2 regions of the Streptomyces sp. NPDC007164 genome follow, and region 2 is predicted to be linked to the other one. Evidence: riboswitches for the same ligand, from Rfam matches in the RefSeq annotation. Region 2 holds a riboswitch; the other holds the start of a gene.
The links. A riboswitch is a leader RNA that binds a small molecule or an ion and turns the genes downstream of it on or off. The one in region 2 is predicted to bind glycine.
Positions count from the first base shown of each region.

Region 1: another riboswitch for glycine. It lies ahead of gcvT (glycine cleavage system aminomethyltransferase GcvT); the one in region 2 lies ahead of gcvP (aminomethyl-transferring glycine dehydrogenase).

Region 1 covers NZ_JBEYFB010000034.1:59,457-66,823, reverse strand. The annotation lists gene ABZ622_RS31145 (L-serine ammonia-lyase) at 1-359, opposite strand, end outside; gene glyA (serine hydroxymethyltransferase) at 521-1,780, opposite strand; gene gcvH (glycine cleavage system protein GcvH) at 1,801-2,178, opposite strand; gene gcvT (glycine cleavage system aminomethyltransferase GcvT) at 2,271-3,407, opposite strand; glycine riboswitch at 3,549-3,645, opposite strand; gene ABZ622_RS31125 (AAA family ATPase) at 3,805-4,497, shown strand; gene ABZ622_RS31120 (enhanced serine sensitivity protein SseB) at 4,569-5,339, shown strand; gene ABZ622_RS31115 (enhanced serine sensitivity protein SseB C-terminal domain-containing protein) at 5,679-6,458, shown strand; gene ABZ622_RS31110 (ABC transporter permease) at 7,002-7,367, shown strand, end outside.
Region 2 covers NZ_JBEYFB010000056.1:26,431-33,797, forward strand. The annotation lists gene ABZ622_RS36610 (DUF5999 family protein) at 1-17, shown strand, start outside; gene gcvP (aminomethyl-transferring glycine dehydrogenase) at 105-2,990, opposite strand; glycine riboswitch at 3,185-3,281, opposite strand; gene ABZ622_RS36620 (PRC-barrel domain-containing protein) at 3,395-3,763, shown strand; gene ABZ622_RS36625 (DNA polymerase IV) at 3,688-5,172, opposite strand; gene ABZ622_RS36630 (MerR family transcriptional regulator) at 5,230-5,847, opposite strand; gene ABZ622_RS36635 (bifunctional nuclease family protein) at 6,016-6,489, opposite strand; gene ABZ622_RS36640 (MerR family transcriptional regulator) at 6,543-7,286, opposite strand; gene ABZ622_RS36645 (FHA domain-containing protein) at 7,304-7,367, opposite strand, start outside.

The sequences.
Region 1 (7,367 bases), on a different contig from region 2:
GCCTTGCGGCGGTGCAGGATCAGCTGCTCGTCGGCGTCGAAGTCGATCTCGTGCATGCCGAGGAGGTTGATCCGGCCCGTGGAGCGGATCTGCTCCACCCGGGCGTCGGCGGACTCCACGTCGACGGTGCGCGGCGACTCGCCCTCCAGGCCGAGCAGGACGGCCTTCGGGGTGCCGTGGCCGTGGCCGGTCGCACCGAGCGAGCCGTACAGCTCGGCGCGTATCGAGACGGTGTGGGCGATCAGCCCCTCGTTCTTCAGCCGGCGCGCGAACATCCGGGCGGCGCGCATCGGGCCGACCGTATGGGAGCTGGACGGGCCGATGCCGATCGAGAACAGGTCGAAGACCGAGATGGCCACGGTGACTCCTCAAGGGGTTGGTAGACGTCGTTGTCTGCCGGGTGGTGCGGTACGGGCTACGGGCCGGCGGCCCGGAGGGCGGGGGCATGGGACGGGGCACCGCGCTCACAGTTCAGTGTGCGCGGTGCCCCGCCCCAACGTGTTACCAGAACTTGTCCGGACTACTTCAGGCCGGGGTACAGCGGGAACTTCTCGGCCAGCGCGACGACGCGGGCCTTCAGGGCGTCCGCGTCGTACGACGGCTTGAGGGCGGCGGCGATGATCTCCGCGACCTCGGTGAAGTCCTCGTCCCGGAAGCCGCGGGTGGCCAGGGCCGGCGTACCGATCCGCAGGCCCGAGGTGACCATCGGCGGCCGCGGGTCGTTCGGAATGGCGTTCCGGTTGACCGTGATGCCCAGCTCGTGCAGCCGGTCCTCGGCCTGCTGGCCGTCCAGCTCCGAGTTGCGCAGGTCGACGAGGACCAGGTGGACGTCCGTACCGCCGGACAGCACGGAGACACCGACCTCGGTGACGTCCGGCTGGACCAGGCGCTCGGCGAGGATGCGGGCGCCATCCAGGGTGCGCTGCTGGCGCTCCTTGAACTCCTCGGTCGCCGCGACCTTGAACGAGACCGCCTTGGCCGCGATCACGTGCTCCAGCGGGCCGCCCTGCTGGCCCGGGAAGACCGCGGAGTTGATCTTCTTGGCGAGCTCCTGCGTCGACAGGATGACGCCACCGCGCGGACCGCCGAGGGTCTTGTGCGTGGTGGTCGTGACGACGTGGGCGTGCGGCACCGGGTTGGGGTGCAGCCCCGCGGCCACCAGGCCGGCGAAGTGCGCCATGTCGACCATCAGGTACGCGCCGACCTCGTCCGCGATGCGGCGGAAGGCGGCGAAGTCCAGCTGACGGGGGTACGCGGACCAGCCGGCGACGATCAGCTTCGGCTTGGACTCCTTGGCCAGACGCTCGACCTCGGCCATGTCCACGACGCCGGTCTCGTCGACGTGGTACGGGACCACGTTGTAGAGCTTGCCGGAGAAGTTGATCTTCATGCCGTGGGTCAGGTGACCGCCGTGGGCCAGGTTCAGGCCCATGATCGTGTCGCCCGGCTTGAGCAGCGCGAACATCGCGGCGGCGTTGGCCTGCGCACCGGAGTGCGGCTGGACGTTCGCGGCCTCGGCGCCGAACAGCGCCTTGATGCGGTCGATGGCGATCTGCTCGACCACGTCGACGTGCTCGCAGCCGCCGTAGTAGCGGCGGCCGGGGTAGCCCTCGGCGTACTTGTTGGTGAGGACGGAGCCCTGGGCCTCCATGACCGCGACCGGAGCGAAGTTCTCCGAGGCGATCATTTCGAGGGTGGACTGCTGACGGTGGAGCTCGGCGTCGACAGCGGCGGCGACGTCCGGGTCCAGCTCGTGGAGGGAGGAGTTGAGAAGCGACATCAGGTGGTCCCTTGGGGTCTTTAGTTGCCGGAGAACTCGGTGTACTCGTCGGCGGAGAGCAGGTCCTTCGGCTCCTCCGCGACACGTACCTTGAACAGCCAGCCGCCTTCGAAGGGCGCGGAGTTCACCAGCGACGGGTCGTCCACGACGTCCTGGTTCGCGGCGGTGACCTCACCGGTGACCGGCGAGTACAGGTCGCTCACCGACTTGGTCGACTCCAGCTCACCGCAGGTCTCGCCCGCGGTCACCGTGTCACCGACCGCGGGAAGCTGGGCGAAGACGACATCGCCGAGCGCGTTGGCCGCGTGCTCGGTGATACCGATCGTGGCCACACCGTCCTCGACGGCCGACAGCCACTCGTGCTCCTTGCTGTAACGCAGCTGCTGGGGGTTGCTCATGACCTGAATTCTCCTGTACGCGGGGGAGTGCTGATGAACGGTGGTCTTACGGTGTGAGACGCGACTGCGTCACTTCTTCGGGAGCGCCGACGTCACTTCTGGCGCTTGTAGAACGGCAGCGCCACGACCTCGTACGGTTCGTGGGTGCCCCGGATGTCCACTCCGACGCCCTCGGCGCCGGGCGTGGCGTGCGCGGCGTCGACGTACGCCATGGCGATCGGCCTGCCCAGGGTCGGGGACGGGGCGCCGGAGGTGACCTCGCCGACGACCTGGACGCCGGATCCGCCCACGGCGACAACGGGGTAGCCGGCGCGCGGCACCCGGCGGCCCTCGGCGACCAGGCCGACCAGCTTGCGCGGCGGGGCGGTCTCGGCGCGCTCGGCGGCGGCCTCCAGGGCCTTGCGGCCGACGAAGTCGCCCTCCTTCTCGAACTTCACGACCCGGCCGAGACCGGCGTCGAAGGGGGTGAGCTCCGTGGTCAGCTCGTGCCCGTACAGCGGCATGCCCGCCTCCAGACGCAGCGTGTCGCGGCAGGAGAGGCCGCACGGGATCAGGCCACGCGAGGCACCGGCCTCGGTGAGCGCCCGCCACAACTGCTCGGCGTGCTCGGGGGCGACGAACAGCTCGAAGCCGTCCTCGCCGGTGTAGCCGGTACGGGCGATCAGTGCGGGGACACCGGCGACCGTGCCCGGCAGACCGGCGTAGTACTTCAGGCCGTCCAGGTCGGCGTCGGTGACCGAGGCCAGGATGGCGGGGGACTCCGGGCCCTGGACGGCGAGCAGCGCGTACGCGTCGCGGTCGTCGCGCACCTCGGCGTCGAAGCCCCCGGCGCGCTCCGTGATCGAGTCGAGGACCAGCTGGGCGTTGCCGGCGTTGGCGACGACCAGATACTCGGGGGCCTCCGCCTCCCCCAACCGGTACACGATCAGGTCGTCCAGGATGCCGCCGTCCTCGGCGCAGATCATCGTGTAGCGGGCGCGGCCCACCGAGACGGTGCCGATGTTGCCGACGAGCGCGAAGTTCAGCAGGTCGACGGCCTGGGGGCCGGTGACGGTGATCTCGCCCATGTGCGAGAGGTCGAAGAGGCCGGCCCTGGTGCGGACGGCGTTGTGCTCGTCGCGCTCACTGGCGTACCGCAGCGGCATGTCCCAGCCCGCGAAGTCGGTCATCGTGGCGCCCAGCGAGCGATGCAGGGCATCGAGGGCGGTGAGGCGGGGGGCGGTGCTCATGGATATGACTCCCAGGGCATGACGACGAGGACGATCCCTCCCCATCTGTCATCGGAACCTGAGAGGTTCGCCGAGATCCCCTGGAGGGGTCCGGCTTGCACCTTGGGTGGAGCCGCGAAGCGGCCCGCTTTTCAGATCTGCCTCATCCACGCGGTACGGGGCCTGAGAGATTCAAGGGAGGAACTTGCTCCTTCGGCGCCCGGCACAGCAGTGACCGGAACTCTCCCGCGCGGATTCGAACGGCCTTTATGCAGTTGGCCGGGCCATCATCGCACGCATCGGGCCGGAGTGGGGCCCCGGTCCCCCGCCGGAAATCACCGGCGCGGACGGTTGTGCCGCATTACCTTTTCTTTACACTTCAGGGGCATACGTGGGGTGATCCGACAGGGGGAGGGCGATGACGTTGCAGCGGTACGCGACGACCGCGGGGTTCGCGCACGGGGCGATGCCCGCACAGCCGGGGGCCCCGGCCAGGGAGGTGTCCGGCCCGCACGCGCCCGTCGTGCGGGATCTGCGGGAGCGGGCCGGGCGCAGCCCGCGCGCCCTGCGTTTCGCGGCGGGCGACGTGGTGGTGGTCTCCGGGCTGCCCGGCAGCGGCAAGTCGACGCTCATCCGGCGCGCGGTGACGACGGCGCACGCCATCGACTCCCAGGACACCCGGGACCGCTGGGCGCGGTCCGTGCCCCGCTTATTCCCGTACGCCCTCTACCGCCCGCTCGTCCGCGCCGCCCACTACTGGGGGCTGTGGCGGGTGCTGCGCTCCGGGGAGTCCGTCGTCGTCCACGACTGCGGGACGCAGTCCTGGGTGCGCGGCTGGCTGGCCCGGGACGCGCGGCGCAGGGGCCGGGTGCTGCATCTGGTCCTGCTCGACGTCACGCCCGAGACCGCGCGGGAGGGCCAGCGCGAGCGCGGACGCGGCGTATCGGGATACGCCTTCGCCCGGCACCGCAGGGCGGTGGGCAGGCTGCTGCGGGCGACGGAGACGGGGCTGCTGCCGCCCGGGTGCGGCTCGGCGGTGCTGCTGGACCGGGAGGCGGCGGGGCGGCTCGCCCGGATCGGGTTCGCGGACGGGCCGCCCGGCGGCCGGTGACCGGGCCGCGGGTCGGTGGCGGGGCCGGGCGTTAATCTTCTGCCGGAAGGCTTGGGCGAGAAGGGGAAGCAGTGGACGTTCCGGCGCAGGTCCAGTCCCATCCGCAGGGCGGATGGCCGGCCAATGAGCTCGAAGAAGTGCTGATGGCCTCGGTGGGCAGCCCGGAGGCGGGCGGACGGCTCGTCGAGGTGCTCGGCCGCAGCCAGGTCTGGGTGCCGCTGCCCAACGGCGGCGGTCCCGACTCGGGGGCGCTGGATCTGCCGGCGGTGGAGATCGAGGGCGCCCCGTACGTCCCCGTCTTCAGCTCCGAACAGCAGTTCCTCGCCTGTGTCGGCACCCATATGTCCTTCACCGTCGCGCCCGCCCGCGACTTCGCCCGGGGGCTGCCGCCGCAGCTCGGCATCGCGGTGAACCCGGGCGGCGCGGTCGGGATGCCGCTGCCCCCGCCCGCCGTGGCCGAACTCTGCCGGGCCGGGCGCACTCCGCTGGACGGGCCAGCCGGCGGCGGCAGGGTCCGGCTGTACGAGCCGGACTGGAAGGAGGAGCCGGTCGACTTCCTGGCCGCCGCGGCCGGTGAGTTCGAGGAGAGCGGTGTGGTGCTCTCCGCCCGCCGGGCGCTGGCCAGCATCGAGGGCGGCGACCCCGTCCTCTTCATCGGCGTCGAGTTCTCCACCTGGGACGGTGCGGGGCGCAATGCCCCGATGGACGCCCTCGGCCGCGCTCTGGGCCGGGTCGAGGTTCCCTGGCCGGTCAATCTCGTACTGCTCGACGTGGCACAGGACCCGGTCGGCGACTGGATGCGGGAGCGGATCCGGCCGTTCTACCAGCGAGCGGGCATATAGAACCCGGCGCGGGGCCCCCACCGGGCACCGGCCGGGAACACCGCTCGGACCCATGACGTCAAGTCGGTGTCAGGACCGGCGCATAAGACCGACCGGCAATTGGGGGGCGGCGTCGCGGGGCTGGGCACGCGCGTCTGCGGCGTTGTCGTCAATCAACAACGCTCCGCGTTGCCTCAATCCTCCGCCTTGCAGCCGCACGCACCCAGCCCCGCTCCTTCTCCCACCCCCCAATTGCCGGTCGGTCTAAGCTGGTTTCATGGCTGGTGCCTCGGCATCATGCCGCACCCGTGTGCCCGGGGCGGCGGGCCGACACAGTGGATCGAAGAGGGGCGGGACCAGGTGAGTGCGTCAGGCACCGCGGCGGCCGGGCAGGTCGAGCACATGCTGCGCCAAGTGACGCCCGGGCGCTACGACGCGTACGAGGCGCTGCTGCAGGCCCTCGCGGGCGGCCGGATCTGGATGCTCCTCTGGCAGGGCCAGGCGGGCTCGCCCGACGCCCAGTACGGAAACATGGAGGTCGACGGCCTCGGCTACGCCCCCTGTGTGACCTCCGCCCAGGAGCTCTCGGCCAGCGGCTGGAACCGCGCCCATGAGCTGGTCGACGGCCGGGACATCGCCCGCACCCTCTTTCCCGACCGCTGGGGCATCTGGCTCAACCCGCACGCCCCGGGCGGCGGAGTGGGCATCCCCTGGCTGGATCTGCGCCGGATCGCCACCGGCCTCGACCGGATGCCCGCCGGCCCGCTCCGGCTCACCGAGCCGGGCATCGAGATCCCGCAGTTCTACGCCCTGCTCACGCAGAACGCCCACCACACCCCGGCGATCCGCTCGCTGCGCCGCGCCTGGGTGCAGCCCGCGCTCGGCGTCCCGTACCTCACCATCGGCCTCGACCTCTACGACACGAGCCCGCCCTCGGTGGACGCGGCGCGCGCGATGATGCAGCAGTCGGTCTCCGCCGTCCCGGAGGGGCTGCCCGTCTCCACCGTCGCGATGTCCGACGAGTACGACCCGGTCGCGATGTGGCTGCGGGCCAACGCCCGCCCGTTCTACGACCGCGAGGCGCACGCCCCGGCGGCCCCCGTCGCGGGCTACGGCTACCCGCCCCAGGGCGCGTACTGACCCGTCCGGACACCCGGTCGCGCGTCCCCGCACCGGGAGGGCGGATGCGCCTCCCCACCGCCCTCGCGTTCCCGCGCCGGAAGGGCGGATGCGCCTCCCCACCGCCCGCAAACGGGCGGTTCACCCCCGGAAGCCCGAATGCGGCCGTACGTTCCTGATATCCGGAACGCGGCCATAAGGCGCCAACTCCCCGAATGTGGAAGCGTGTTCATCCACGCCGTGGCCCATCGGGCCGCCCATGTCCGAGATTTCCGTGCTCGGCACAACTCATGGTGAATGCGTCGTGAATCCGCGCGCATGCCCCCCTTCCGTATCAACTGACCTGTGTTCGGCGGGCGTTCACATCCGTCCGGATAACGGAACACCCCAGAGCGCATCACGGTTAGGCATCCATTCGCCTGTCGGTATGGCTACCAGTCGTAACGGCAATGAAGACTCCCGCAGCAAGGGCGTCTTGCCGCCTCTGCGTACGACTGACTGATCGCGCCGCCACAGCGGCCAGTTCGGCCCGGCCACCGCCGGTTGAGAGGGGTCCTTGCCACGATGACGGCACCACTGCACGAGCCGACCAAGGAAGCGGATCCGATCGCGGCCGGCGGTCCCGTAGTCGACTCCGGGGTGAAGAAGGTCGAGGGACGGTCGCTCAAGCAGATCGCCTGGAACCGCCTGAAGCAGGACAAGGTTGCTCTGACGGGTGGCATCGTTGTCCTCGTCCTGATCGTGGTGGCGGTCTTCGCGCCGCTGATCGTGAACCTGTTCGGGCACCCGCCGAACGAGTTCCATCAGGACCTGCTCGACCCGCTGACCAATCTCCCCACGGGCAGCCTCGGCGGCGTGAGCGGCGACTACCTGTTCGGCGTCGAGCCCAACAAGGGGCGCGACATCTTCAGCCGGATCGTCTACGGCGCC
Region 2 (7,367 bases):
TGATGAAGGCCGCCTGATCGCGGCCGGTACGAGCTGGGGCCGGCCCGGAGAAATCTCCGAACCGGCCCCGACGCATGTCCGCGTCACTCCCCCGCGCTCATGACTCAGCTGTCGTACTCGTCCAGCGGCGGGCAGGAACAGACGAGGTTGCGGTCGCCGAAGGCTCCGTCGATCCGGCGCACCGGCGGCCAGTACTTGTCGGCGGCCGAGACGCCGGCTGGGAAGACCGCCACCTCACGGCTGTACCCGTGCTTCCACTCCCCGCCCAGCATCGCGGCGGTGTGCGGGGCGTTGTGCAGCGGGTTGTCGTCCGCGCTCCACTCGCCGGAGGCCACCTTCTCGACCTCGCCGCGGATGGCGATCATCGTGTCGCAGAACCGGTCGAGCTCCGCCAGGTTCTCGCTCTCGGTCGGCTCGATCATCAGCGTCCCGGCGACCGGGAACGACATGGTCGGCGAGTGGAAGCCGTAGTCGATCAGACGCTTGGCGATGTCGTCGACGCTGACGCCGGTGTCCCTGGAGATCGGCCGCAGGTCCACGATGCACTCGTGCGCGACCAGACCGGCCGGGCCGTTGTACAGGATCGGGTAGTGCGGCTCAAGGCGCTTGGCGATGTAGTTCGCGGCGAGCACGGCGACCTGCGTCGCCCGCTTGAGGCCCTCGCCACCCATCAGACGTACGTACGCCCAGGAGATCGGGAGGATGCCGGCCGAGCCCCACGGGGCGGCCGAGATCGGTCCGACACCGGTCTCGGGGCCGGCGGCGGGCTGCAGCGGGTGGTTCGGCAGGTACGGCGCGAGGTGCGCGCGCACCCCGACCGGGCCGACGCCGGGGCCACCGCCGCCGTGCGGGATGCAGAAGGTCTTGTGCAGGTTCAGGTGCGAGACATCGCCGCCGAACCGGCCCGGCTTGGCGAGGCCCACCAGCGCGTTGAGGTTGGCGCCGTCGACGTACACCTGACCGCCGACGTCGTGCACCTCGGCGCAGATGTCGGCGACGTGCTCCTCGAACACACCGTGCGTCGACGGGTACGTGATCATGAGCACGGCGAGCTCGTCGCGGTGCTTCTCGATCTTGGCGCGGAGGTCTTCGATGTCCACCTCGCCGTCGTCGGCGGTCTTGACGACGACGACCTTCATGCCGGCCATGACGGCGCTGGCCGCGTTGGTGCCGTGCGCGGAGGACGGGATGAGGCAGATGGTGCGCTGCTCGTCACCATTGGCACGGTGGTACGCGCGTACGGCCAGAAGGCCGGCGAACTCGCCCTGCGAGCCCGCGTTCGGCTGGATCGAGACCGCGTCGTACCCGGTGACCTCGGCGAGACGCTCCTCCAGCTCACGGATGAGGGTGAGGAAGCCCTGCGCCTGCTCGGCCGGCGCGAAGGGGTGCAGCGCGCCGAACTCGGGCCAGGTGATCGACTCCATCTCGGTGGTCGCGTTCAGCTTCATGGTGCAGGAGCCGAGCGGGATCATGCCACGGTCCAGCGCGTAGTCCCGGTCCGCGAGCTTGCGCAGGTAGCGCAGCATCGCGGTCTCGGAGCGGTGCTGGTGGAAGACCGGGTGAGCGAGGATCTCGTCGGAACGCAGCAGCCCCTCGGGCAGCGTGTCGGCGACGGTGGCGTCCAGCGCCTCTATGTCACCGTCGGCACCGAAGGCGGCCCAGACGGCGGCGATCTGCGTACGGGTGGTGGTCTCGTCGCAGGCGACGGACACCAGGTCGGCGTCGACGAGCCGCAGGTTGACCCCGCGCTCGCGGGCGGCGTCGACGGTCTCGGCGGCCCTGCCCGGGACGCGCACGGTGAGGGTGTCGAAGAAGGCGCCGGTCACGATGTCGACCCCGGAGGCGCGCAGGCCCTCGGCCAGGATCGTCGCGTAACGGTGGGTGCGCCGGGCGATCGTCCGCAGCCCGTCCGGGCCGTGGTACACCGCGTACATTCCGGCCATGACCGCGAGCAGTACCTGGGCGGTACAGATGTTGCTGGTGGCCTTCTCGCGGCGGATGTGCTGCTCGCGGGTCTGCAGGGCCAGCCGGTAGGCCTTGTTGCCGTCCGCGTCGACGGAGACACCGACGAGGCGGCCGGGAAGGCTGCGGGCGAACTTCTCGCGCACGGCCATGAATCCGGCGTGCGGTCCGCCGAAGCCCATCGGCACACCGAAGCGCTGCGTGGTGCCGACCGCGATGTCCGCGCCCAGGTCACCGGGCGAGGTGAGCAGGGTCAGGGCGAGCAGGTCGGCGGCGACCGTGACGACCGCACCCAGCTCGTGGGCCTGCTCGACGACGGGCTTGATGTCCCGGACGGCTCCGGAGGCGCCCGGGTACTGCACCAGCACGCCGAAGACACCGCGCTCGGCGATCTCCGCCGGGATGCCCTCGGACAGGTCGGCGACGACGACCTCGACACCGGTCGGCTCGGCGCGGGTCTCGATGACCGCGATCGTCTGCGGCAGGGCGTCGGCGTCGACCAGGAAGACCCCGTTGCGCACCTTGCCGACGCGCCGGGAGAGCGCCATGGCCTCGGCGGCCGCGGTGCCCTCGTCGAGCAGCGAGGCGCCGGAGGTCGGCAGCCCGGTCAGCTCGGCGACCATCGTCTGGAAGTTGAGCAGCGCCTCCAGCCGGCCCTGCGAGATCTCCGGCTGGTACGGCGTGTAGGCCGTGTACCACGCGGGGTTCTCCATGACGTTGCGCAGGATCACCGGCGGGGTGAAGGTGCCGTAGTAGCCGAGCCCGATCATCGGGGCCAGCACCTGGTTGCGGTCCGCGAGCTCACGCAGCTCGGCGAGCACCTCGGCCTCGGTACGCGCGGCCGGCAGTCCGAGCGCCTCCGCGCTCTTGATGACATCGGGCACCGCGGCCGCGGTGAGTTCGTCCAGCGAGCCGTAACCGACCTGGGCGAGCATCTTCGACTGCGCCTCGGCATCGGGTCCGATGTGGCGCTGCTCGAACGGAATGCCCTGCTCCAGCTGGGAGAGCGGAGTGCGGCGGGGGGTCATGGTGGAGGCCTCCTGGTCTGTAACGACCTGCGAGGGGCACCGCGGCGCGGGTGCCCGAACGGCCTCCCCCTCTGTCATCTCAACCTGAGAGCTTCACCGGCGCGCCCTGCGGCGTACCGGCTTTCACCGTCGGTGAGGAAGGGAATCGCACCGGCACTCGGCCGCACAAAACCCGCCCTGCTTTCCAGAGTGACCTCGTCCGTGCGGTACGGGGGCCTGAGAGATTCCGGGGAGGATTTGCTCCTTCGGCGCCTTCGGATCAGCTCCGGAGGACTCTCCCGCACGGGGTCAGCAGCCATGACCAGCCTACCAGCGGGGTTCGTGGCTGATTTCTCGAGTGGCCAACCACCCGGATCTGCCTTTTTGTAGTGCTTGTGGAGTAGCCGCGACCAGTGGGAGGGACCGTGCAGACCGACATCGATCCGCGCAGCCTGATCGGCCGCAAGGCGTTCGACCGCAAGGGCACCAAGATCGGAACTGTGGACGAGGTGTATCTCGACGACGCGACCGGGGTGCCCGAGTGGGCGGCCGTACGTACCGGACTCTTCAGCCGGGACGCGTTCGTCCCCCTGGAACCCAGCGAATTCGTGGAGGACACGCTGCGCATCCCCTTCGACCGCGCCCTGATCAGGGACGCACCGGACTTCGGTGTCGGCCGTCATCTCTCGCCGGAACAGGAACTCCAGCTCTACCGGCACTACGGTCTGGACTCCGCGCCCGGGGAGCCCGGACCGGACAGGGACTTCGGCAGGCTGGCCGGCCAGGACGAGTAGTCCACCGGGTCGCGTACCAGGGGCAGCGGATCGGCGGGCCGGAGCTCCGGGTCGTCGATCCGGAACGTACGCACCCGGCCGGGCGCCGATCCGGGCTCCTCGAACCGCACCGTCACCCGTCCGACACCACTGCCCTGCACCCAGCCGTGGCCGTACGTCTCGTGGTGCACGTCGTGTCCGGCGGGCCAGCGCCGTGCCGCGCGCTGCTCGGCACTCTCCGGGACCTCCGCCCGGGAATCGCCCGGCGGCTCAGTGGCTTCGTCCCCGGCCGGTGCCGTCCCCGCTGCCGGCTCCCCGGCCGCTTCCCGGGCCGATTCCCCGGCAGCGGTGCGCTCGCCGGCGGCCTGGGCGAAGAGGTCCTCCTGTGTGTAGTCGGCAAGCCCCGTCACGCCCACTCCGAGGAGCCGGACGCCCCCGGTGGTGTCAACGGACTCCAAAAGACGTGCGGAGGCCTCACGGACCACCGTGGGGTCGTCCGTGGGCCCACGGAGCGTCTCGGACCTCGTGAGTGTCGAGAAGTCGTACCTGCGCACCTTCAGCACCACCGTGCGCCCGGACCGCCCCGCGCCCCGCAGCCGCTGGACGCAGCGGTCGGCCAGCCGCTCGACCTCGGTCCTGATCCGCACCCGGTCGTGCAGATCGGCGTCGAAGGTGTCCTCGACCGACACCGACTTGGCGTCCCGCTCCGCGACCACCGGCCGGTCGTCGTACCCGAACGCCATCCGGTGCAACGAGCGCCCGTGCGCCTTCCCCAGCAGGCGTACCAGCTCGTCCTCACCCGCCTCGACCAGGTCGTCGACCGTCGTCATCCCGGCACGGCGCAGATGATCCGCCGTCGCCGGCCCGACACCGGGGAGGATCCGCACCGACATGGGCGCGAGCAGCTCCCGCTCCGTGCCCGGCTCTATGAGCAGCAGGCCGTTCGGCTTCGCCTCCTCCGAGGCGATCTTGGCCAGCATCTTGGAACCGGCGAGCCCGACCGATCCGGTGAGCCCGGTGACCGCCTTGATGGCCGTACGCAACTGCTCACCGATCTCCCGCGCCGAAGCCGCGTCGTCGGCCGTCCCCCCGGCCTCCAGGTCCACGAAGGCCTCGTCCAGGCTGAGGGGCTCCACCAGCGGGGAGAGCCTCGCCAGCAGCTCCATCACCTGGTCGCTCACGGTCCGGTACAGCTGGAAGCGGGGCACCAGATAGGCCGCGTTGGGCGCCAGCCGCCGCGCCTGCGCCGTGGGCATCGCCGAGTGCACCCCGAAGCGACGGGCCTCGTACGACGCGGTGGCGACCACTCCACGCGGTCCGAGCCCGCCCACCACCACCGGCTTGCCGCGCAGGCTGGGCTTCGCCGCCTGCTCAGCGGAGGCGTAGAAGGCATCCATGTCCAGATGCAGGATGGTGGGCGCGGCTCTCACATCAATCGATGCTGCCCTACGGCACTGACAATCGCCGCGCCCGAACCCTCGGCCGCGTCAGCCGGCGCGATTACGCCGCCGCGCCAGCTCATCGGTGGGGTTGTTCCCGATGAGGGTCTCGCCGGTGTCCACCCGCTCACCGTGTAGCTGCGAGAGTGCGGCGTCCACGTCCTGCCACACCACTCCCACCGCGATGCCGAAGACCCCCTGGCCGCCCTGGAGCAGACTGACGACCTCGTCGGGCGAGGAGCACTCGTAGACCGTCGCCCCGTCGCTCATCAGCGTCATCCGCTCAAGGTCCTGGAATCCGCGGGCCCGCAGATGCTGGACCGTGGTGCGGATGTTCTGGAGCGCCACACCGGTGTCCAGGAAGCGCTTCACGATCTTCAGCAGGACGACGTCCCGGAAACTGTAGAGCCGCTGTGTCCCCGAGCCGTACGCCGGACGCACACTCGGCTCCACCAGGCCCGTGCGCGCCCAGTAGTCGAGCTGCCTGTACGTGATCCCGGCAGCCGCGCACGCGGTCGGCCCGCGGTAGCCGATGTCGTTGGCCGATGCCACTTCGTCCCCCGCCACCGCCGCCGGTTGAACCGGTTGCACGATGGTGTGGTCGGCTGTACTCCCCTGCTGCGGATACGGCCCACCCGCTGCCGTACCGTCGCCGCTGCTTCTCACGCCGACCTCCGTCCTTGACCTGCCATCTCGAAGGTAGGCAGTCACTCGGGGTGCGTCAACGATCGCCACACTCGGCACGCCGAGTGATAATCACCCTGAGGGTGGTTTCCCGTGTCTCCCGAGCGGGAAAGGCTTGCCGGATGCGCTGACGGCGACCCCGAAGAACGGTCATTGACTGTTGGTGCCGAAATCCTCCGGGGAGATCTGATCGAGGAACTCGCGGAATTTCTCCACCTCGTCCTCCTGCTCGTCCGGGATGGCGATGCCGGCGTCGTCGAGCACCCCGTCACTGCCGTAGATCGGCGTTCCGGTGCGCAAGGCGAGCGCTATGGCGTCGGACGGCCGCGCGCTCACCTCGACCCCGCTGGCGAAGACCAGCTCCGCGTAGAAGACCCCTTCCCGCAGGTCCGTGATGCGGACCTCGGTGAGCTCCTGGCCGACGGCCTCAAGCACATCCTTGAAGAGATCATGGGTCAGCGGCCTGGCCGGAGCCATGCCCTGCTGGGCGAAGGCGATCGCGGTCGCCTCACCAGGACCGATCCAAATGGGGAGGTACCGGTCGCCTCCCACTTCACGCAGGAGCACGATCGGTTGGTTGGAGGGCATTTCCACCCGGACACCCACAACGTCGAGCTCGTTCACACAGCAACCCTAGGACGTGCCCGGCAGGTTTGGGTAGTCGGGCACCGGCGCGATCAGTGGAGCCGGATGTGCAGAGCACTCTGTACAAGGGCCGAATGAAGCCTCACGGACAGCTCCGCGAGTTCTTTCGCAGTGGCCTCCGCATGTGCTCTGGTCTGCGGATTCCGGTGCCGCCGCAAGGGTGCGACCATCTGCTCGATGAGCCCGACCTCGCGATCCGCGGCCGCGCGCACGGCACGCAGGTGACGCGGCTCCAGACCGAACCTGCCCAGATCCGCCACAAGCTTGGCCACGGTGACCATCTCGGAGTCGTAACCGCCCTCGGCGGTCGGAACCACCAGGCCGTACGACTCCCACTCGTCGAGGTCGCTCTCGGTGGCCTCGGCGGCCGCCAGCAGCTCGGCACGGCCGATCCGGGCCGCGGTGGCCCGTCCGGGCCCTGAGTCCCAGCCACCGTCGGTCAGGTCCCGCGGGCCGCCCCCGGAAGGCAGGGCGGCCTGTTCACCACGGGCCAGGGCATCCAGATGCTCACGGATGACCTTCAGCGGGAGGTAGTGGTCCCGCTGCATGCGCAGCACCTGCGCCAGCCGCTCCACGTCGGCGCCGCGGAACTTGCGATAGCCGGAAGGGGTCCGCTGCGGTTCGACCAGCCCTTCGGCCTCCAGGAAGCGAATCTTGGAGATCGTGACCTCGGGGAACTCGTCCCGCAGTCGCAGGAGCACCGTACCGATGCTCATCGGGCGGTCGTCGGCGGTGGCGGTGCCGGTCACGGCACCGCCCGTCGGTGTTCTCAGCATGGACCTTCCCTGACGGGTCAGATGCCGCGCTGGCTCGCGTAGAAGACCAGCCGGTACTTGCCGATCTGCACTTCGTCGCCG